DNA from 2 places in the Micromonospora sp. NPDC047465 genome. Region 2 is predicted to be linked to the other one. Evidence: predicted binding sites of a transcription regulator. Region 2 holds the regulator's gene; the other holds the start of a gene.

Region 1 (3,407 bases), on a different contig from region 2:
GCGCTCTCCCGCCGGCTCGGGGAGCGGCGCAGCTCAGCGGGCGGACAGCGGGGCCGTGGCCGCCCCGGTGAGGGCGACCAGGTCCTGCGGGGCGAGCTGGAGCTGCAGGCCGCGCCGGCCCGCCGAGACGTAGACGGTGGGATGGTCGAGCGCCGACGAGTCGAGCACCGTGGGCAGCCGCCGGCGCTGACCGAGCGGGCTGATCCCGCCGCGCACGTAGCCGGTGGCCCGTTCGGCCACCGCCCGATCGGCCATGGCGGCCCGCTTGCCGCCGACCGCCGCGGCGAGCGCCTTGAGGTCCAGCTCGCCGGTGACCGGCACGACCGCCACGGTCAGCGCGCCGTCGACCTCGGCGACCAGCGACTTGAACACCCGCTCCGGCGGCACCCCCAGCGCCGCCGCGACCAGCGCGCCGTAGTTCGGCGCGTCGGGGGAGACGTCGTACGGATGCGTGCTGTGGGCGATCTTCCGCTTCGTCAGCAGCGCGGTCGCCGGAGTGCCCTGTCCCGCCATGACCGTCAAGCTAACCCGGCTCCGGGTGACCCGCGAGCCGATAAGGCCGGCTACCCGACCGGCCGGCAGACCAGCGCCGTCGGCGCCCCGGCGACCCGGGTCAGCACCAGGCTGGCCGCCTCGTCGCCGGCCAGCCGCAGGTCCCGCCGCAACTTCTCCGGCTCCAGCGCGGAGCCGCGCTTGAGGATCTCCACCCGCCCGACCCGGCGGTCCCGCAGCAGCGCCCGCAGCCGCTTGAGCGAGAACGGCAGCACGTCGGTGACCTCCAGGCAGCGGCCGAACGGGGTCGCCGCCGGGGCGTCCGCGTAGAGGTAGGCGATGCTCGGGTCGGCCAGCGTCGCGTCGAGGGCGCCGGCCAGCTCCGCGACCAGGTGCGCGCGGACCACCGCCGGGTCCGGGTCGTACAGGAAGCGGCGGACCGGCCCGACCGGCGCCTCGGCGTCGCCGGAGCCGGTCAGCGCGTGCGCGGCGGCACCGCGCAGCAGGGTGGCCCGGCGGGGGACCTCGGCGAGCCGGCCGCACCACAGCGCCGCCTCGACCAGGTCGCCGTCCGCGCTCACCCACTCCGCCTCGGCGCCCGCGGGGATCAGCGCGTGGTCGATCCCGGGCGCCACCTTCACCACCGTGTACGGCACCCGCGCGGCCAGGCCGACGACGAAGTCCCAGGGCGGGGAGTAGGCGTTCGGGTCGAAGACCCGTCGCCCGGTGCCCGCCTTCCGCCGCGCCGGGTCGCAGAACACCCCGTCGACCCGGCTGACGTCGAACGCCGTGGCGTCGCCGCACTCCACCGTGAACAGCTCGGCCAGCCCGGCCGCCTCCGCGTTGGCGGCGGCCATCGCGGCGGTCACCGGGTCGGCCTCCACCCCGTACACGCGGATGCCGGCCCGCGCGGCGGCGAGCGCGTCCGCGCCGAGGCCGCACCCGAGGTCGGCCAGGGTGCGTACGCCGGCGGCGCGCAGCCGGCGCGCGCGCCGCGCCGCGACGGCGCCGCGGGTGGCCTGCTCCAGCCCGGCCCGGGTCAGGAACATCCCCGCCGCCGCCGGCCCGAACTTGCCGACCGCCCGGCGGCGCAGCTCGGCCTGGGTGAGCGCGGCCGCCGCCAGCGCGGGCGGCATCCCGGCGGAACGGAGCGCGGCCGCCGCGGCCAGCGGGTCGCCGCCGGCCACCCGCGCGGCCGCGTCGAGCGCGGCCGACCCCTCGGGCGTACGCAGGGCGGCGAGCTGGTCGAGGTCCACGCGGTCATTCTGGCCGCCCGGCCCGACGCGCCGGCCGGCGGGTTGGCACTCTCCTTGACGGAGTGCTAGCCGAGGAATAACCTGCGATTAGCACTCTCACCCCGAGGGTGCCAGCTTCCGGGCCGTCAGGCCTGGGCGCTGAACGCCAGGCGGACCGGCACCCGCGACGACGGCCCCGCCCGGTGGCATGTGGCAGATTGACGCTGGTCGGCTCGCCGGCCGGTAACGAAACCAGTACCCCAGGAGGGTATGCCCGTGACTACCGCGACCAAGGTTGCGATCAAGCCGCTCGAGGACCGGATCCTGGTCCAGGCGAACGAGGCTGAGACCACCACGGCGTCGGGCATCGTGATCCCCGACACCGCCAAGGAGAAGCCGCAGGAGGGCACCGTCCTCGCTGTCGGCCCGGGCCGCGTCGACGACAAGGGCAACCGGATCCCGGTTGACGTCAAGGTCGGCGACACCGTCATCTACTCGAAGTACGGCGGCACCGAGGTCAAGTACGCCGGCGAGGAGTACCTGGTGCTCTCCGCCCGCGACGTCCTCGCGGTCATCGAGAAGTAAGCAACCGATCAGTGTCGTTGCCCCGGTCCGGCTCGCCGGGCCGGGGCAACGTCGCTTCGAAGGGACATTCATGGCGAAGATCCTGAGCTTCTCGGACGACGCCCGGCACCTGCTCGAGCACGGTGTCAACGCCCTCGCGGACGCGGTCAAGGTGACCCTCGGCCCGCGCGGGCGCAACGTCGTCCTGGACAAGAAATTCGGTGCGCCCACGATCACCAACGACGGCGTGACCATCGCCAAGGAGATCGAGCTCACCAACCCGTACGAGAACCTCGGCGCGCAGCTGGTCAAGGAGGTGGCGACCAAGACCAACGACGTCGCCGGCGACGGGACCACCACCGCCACCGTGCTGGCCCAGGCGATGGTCCGCGAGGGCCTGCGCAACGTGGCGGCCGGAGCCAACCCGACCGGCCTCAAGCGGGGCATCGACGCGGCGGCCGCCAAGGTCTCCGAGGCGCTGCTCGGCCGCGCGGTCGAGGTCGCCGACAAGAAGTCGATCGCGCACGTCGCGACCATCTCCGCGCAGGACGCCACCATCGGCGAGCTGATCGCCGAGGCGATGGAGAGGGTCGGCCGCGACGGTGTCATCACCGTCGAGGAGGGCTCCGCGCTCACCACCGAGCTGGACGTCACCGAGGGCCTCCAGTTCGACAAGGGCTTCATCTCGCCGAACTTCGTCACCGACGTGGAGGGGCAGGAGTCGGTCCTGGAGGACCCGTACATCCTGATCACCACCCAGAAGATCTCGGCGATCGAGGAGCTGCTGCCGCTGCTGGAGAAGGTCCTCCAGAACAGCAAGCCGCTGCTGATCATCGCCGAGGACGTCGAGGGCCAGGCGCTGTCCACCCTGGTGGTCAACTCGATCCGCAAGACCCTCAAGGTCTGCGCGGTCAAGGCCCCGGGCTTCGGCGACCGCCGCAAGGCGATGCTTCAGGACATGGCGATCCTCACCGGCGCCGAGCTGGTCGCCCCGGAACTGGGCTACAAGCTCGACCAGGTGGGCCTGGAGGTGCTCGGCAGCGCCCGGCGCGTGGTGGTCGACAAGGAGAACACCACGATCGTCGACGGCGGCGGCCAGGCGAGCGAGGTCGCGGA
Region 2 (3,407 bases):
AAGAAGCCGCCCTGCTTGGTCAGCTCGGCGACCTCCTCGCCCCGGGTCTTGGCGAAGTCGCGCAGCATCCGCTCCTGGTCGGCGTCGAGCTTCGTCGGGGTACGCACGTCGAGGTGGACGTAGAGGTCGCCCCGGCCGGTGCCGCGCAGGTGCGGCACGCCCCGGGCGCGCAGCCGCAGCGTGCTGCCCGGCTGGGTGCCGGCCTTGACGTCGACCGTCTCCTCGCTGTCCAGCGTCTTGATGGTCAGCCGGGTGCCGAGGGCGGCGGCGGTCATCGGCACGGTGACCCGGCAGTGCAGGTCGTCGCCCTTGCGGGAGTAGACGTCGTGCGGCCGCTCGTGGATCTCGACGTAGAGGTCGCCGGCGGTGCCGCCGCCCGGGCCGACCTCGCCCTGCTGGGCCAGCCGGATGCGCATGCCGTCCTCGACCCCGGCGGGGATCTTGACGGTCAGCGAACGCCGGGTGCGGACACGGCCGTCGCCGGCGCACGTCGGGCAGGGGTGCGGGATGGTGGTGCCGTAGCCCTGGCAGACGGTGCAGGGGCGCGCGGAGACCACCTGACCGAGGAAGGTGCGCTGCACCGACTGCACCTCGCCACGGCCGCCGCACGCCTCGCAGGTGGCGAGATGGGTGCCGGCCGCGGTGCCGGCGCCGGAGCAGGTGGTGCAGAGCACGGCGGTGTCGACGGTGATCGGCGCCTCGACGCCGAACGCGGTCTCGTTCAGGTCCAGCTCCAGCCGCAGGATCGCGTCGGCGCCCGGCCGGGTCCGCGGTCGCGGGCCCCGCGACCCGCCGGCCGCGCCGCCGAAGAACGCGTCCATGATGTCCTGGAAGCCGACGAACGGGCCGGCGCCGCCGGGACCGCCCGGGCCTCCCGCGCCCCCGCCGCCCGGGGCGAGCGGGTCGCCGCCCAGGTCGACGATCTGCCGTTTCCGGTCGTCCGAGAGGACCTCGTACGCGGCGTTGATGTCCTTGAACTTCTCCTGTGCCTCCGGGTCCGGATTGACGTCCGGGTGGAACTGCCGCGCCAGCTTCCGGTAGGCGCGCTTGATCTCGTCGTCGGAGGCTTCCCGGCTCACCCCGAGAATGCCGTAGTAGTCCCTGGCCACTGCGTTCCGTGTCCTCATGTTCGTCTCGCGTTGCGCCGGTCGTCGGCCGGAGCCGGCCGTCGGCCCTGACTGGTCAGTTCTGGGCCAGCAGCTCGCCCACGTAGCGTGCCACGGCCCTCACCGTGGCGATGGTGCCGGGGTAGTCCATCCGGGTCGGCCCGAGCACGCCGAGCCCACCCACGATCGTCGCGCCCGGCCCGTAGCCGGTGCTGACCACCGAGGCGGCGCGCAGGTTGTCGATCTCGTTCTCGTCGCCGATCAGCACCCGGGTCGTGCTCGGCTCCGCCTCGCCGATGAGCTTGAGCAGCACGACCTCCTCCTCCAGCGCCTCCAGGATGGGGCGCAGCGAGCCCTGGAAGTCGAGCAGGCCGCCGCGGGTGAGATTGGCCGTGCCGGCCAGCGCGATCCGCTCCTCGTGCCGCTCGACCAGCGTCTCCAGCAGCACGGTGGAGAGGGTGGTCATGGCCGGCCGCAGGTGCGGCACCGACTCGTCGACCAGCGCCTGCACCAGCGGCGGGGTCTCGGACAGCCGGGTGCCGACCAGCTTCTCGTTGACCAGCCGGCGCAGGTCCGTGACGTCGTCGGCGGGGATCGGCCCGGGCAGCTCGACCAGCCGCTGCTCGACCCGGCCGGTGTCGGCGATCATGACCAGCATCAGCCGGGTCGTGGAGATCGGCACCAGCTCCAGGTGGCGGACGGAGGAGCGGGCCAGGCTCGGGTACTGCACCACGGCGACCTGCCGGGTCAGCTGCGCCAGCAGCCGTACGGTGCGGTGCACCACGTCGTCGAGGTCGACCGCGCCGACCAGGAAACGCTCGATCGCGCGGCGCTCGGCCGGGCTGAGCGGCTTGACCTTGGACAGCCGGTCCACGAAGAGCCGGTAGCCGCGGTCGGTGGGCACCCGGCCGGCGCTGGTGTGCGGCTGGCGGATGTAGCCCTCCTCCTCCAGCACGGCCATGTCGTTGCGGACGGTCGCCGGGGAGACCCCGAGCTGGTGCCGCTCGACCAGCGACTTGCTGCCGACGGGCTCCTGCGTGGCGACGTAGTCCTCGACGATCGCGCGCAGCACGGCGAGCTTGCGGTCGTCGAGACCCATCGTTCCCCACCTCCTGTCGCACGTCGGACCCCCCGCGCCCCGAGGGGCGGGCGGGTTGCTGGCACTCGCTACGGACGAGTGCCAGTCTACGTCGGCGCGCCCGCCGACGCGATGATCAACCTGGGACGGCGATCCGACCGGCGCCACACGGCCCGCGGAGGCGGCGGCGCCAGAGCCGATCATCCGGACATCCCGGTCGGAGTCGCTCTGGTGCGGCCTTGCCCGCGGCCCCTACCGTGACGTCCATGACTGAACCACCTCGCCCTCCCAGAGCGGGGGACCCCGGCGACCGGCCGGACCCGGCCGCTCCGTCGGGGGTTCCCGGGCCGGCCGGCTCCGACGAACCCACCGCACCACTGTCCGGGGCACCGGGCCCGGGCGGCTATCCCCCGCCCGGTGGCTATCCGCCGCCCACCGGTGACCAACCGCCGTCGGGCGGCTACCCTCCGCCGGGTGGCTACCCGCCGCCCGGGGGCTATCCCCCGCCGGGCGGCTACCCCCCGCCGGGGGTCGGCTATCCGACCGGCGGCGGCTACGGCGCGCCCACCGGCGGCTACGCCAACAACGAGGACAAGAACTGGGCCCTGATCGCCCACTTCGGCGGCGCGGTCGGGGTGATCGTCGGCGGCGGCCTGCTCGGCTGGGTCGCGCCGCTCATCGCGCTGATGGCCCGGGGGCAACAGTCGCCGACCGTCCGGGCGCACGCCGTCGCGGCGCTGAACTTCCAGATCACCTGGGCGATCGTGGGCGTGCTGAGCTGGGTGCTCACCCTGATCACCTGCGGGATCCTGTTCTTCGTCCCGATGCTCGTCTGGCTGGTGCCGCTGATCTTCGGGATCGTCGCCGGGGTCAAGGCCAACGAGGGCGTGCTCTACCGCTACCCGATGGCCTACAGCTTCACCAGGTGAGCCGGGCCGGCCGCTCCCCCGGCCGGACCGGCCACGCGCCGCCACACGGCGTGGGCCTTCCCGACCGCGCCGCCACATGGCGGGGCCTCCCCGCCCGCGCCGCCGCACGGCGGGGCCTCCGCGCCTCAGGGCAGCAGGTCGCGGACGACCGCGTCGGCGAGCAACCGCCCCCGCAGGGTCAGCACCGCCCGGCCCGCCGCGTGGTCGGGGCCGGCCAGCAGTCCGTCGGCGAGCGCCCGCTCGGCGCCGGCCCGGCCGGCGTCGTCGAGGGCGTCCAGCGGCAGCCCGGAGGCG

Evidence for each region. Region 2 encodes HrcA, which represses chaperone genes, less so after heat shock. Its sites were predicted from a motif close to GGTTNGCACNCTCNNNNNGAGNGTGCNAACC; they were not measured.
Region 1: the regulator HrcA is predicted to act here: its motif matches at 1,834-1,864, upstream of groES (co-chaperone GroES).

What each region holds. Positions count from the first base shown of each region.
Region 1 covers NZ_JBEYTP010000009.1:49,271-52,677, forward strand. Annotated here, with positions in the region: gene ybaK (Cys-tRNA(Pro) deacylase) at 34-513, opposite strand; gene ABZ793_RS11215 (methyltransferase domain-containing protein) at 564-1,748, opposite strand; gene groES (co-chaperone GroES) at 1,998-2,312, shown strand; gene groL (chaperonin GroEL) at 2,383-3,407, shown strand, end outside.
Region 2 covers NZ_JBEYTP010000026.1:61,735-65,141, reverse strand. Annotated here, with positions in the region: gene dnaJ (molecular chaperone DnaJ) at 1-1,109, opposite strand, end outside; gene hrcA (heat-inducible transcriptional repressor HrcA) at 1,183-2,205, opposite strand; gene ABZ793_RS22710 (DUF4870 domain-containing protein) at 2,451-3,113, shown strand; gene hemW (radical SAM family heme chaperone HemW) at 3,239-3,407, opposite strand, start outside.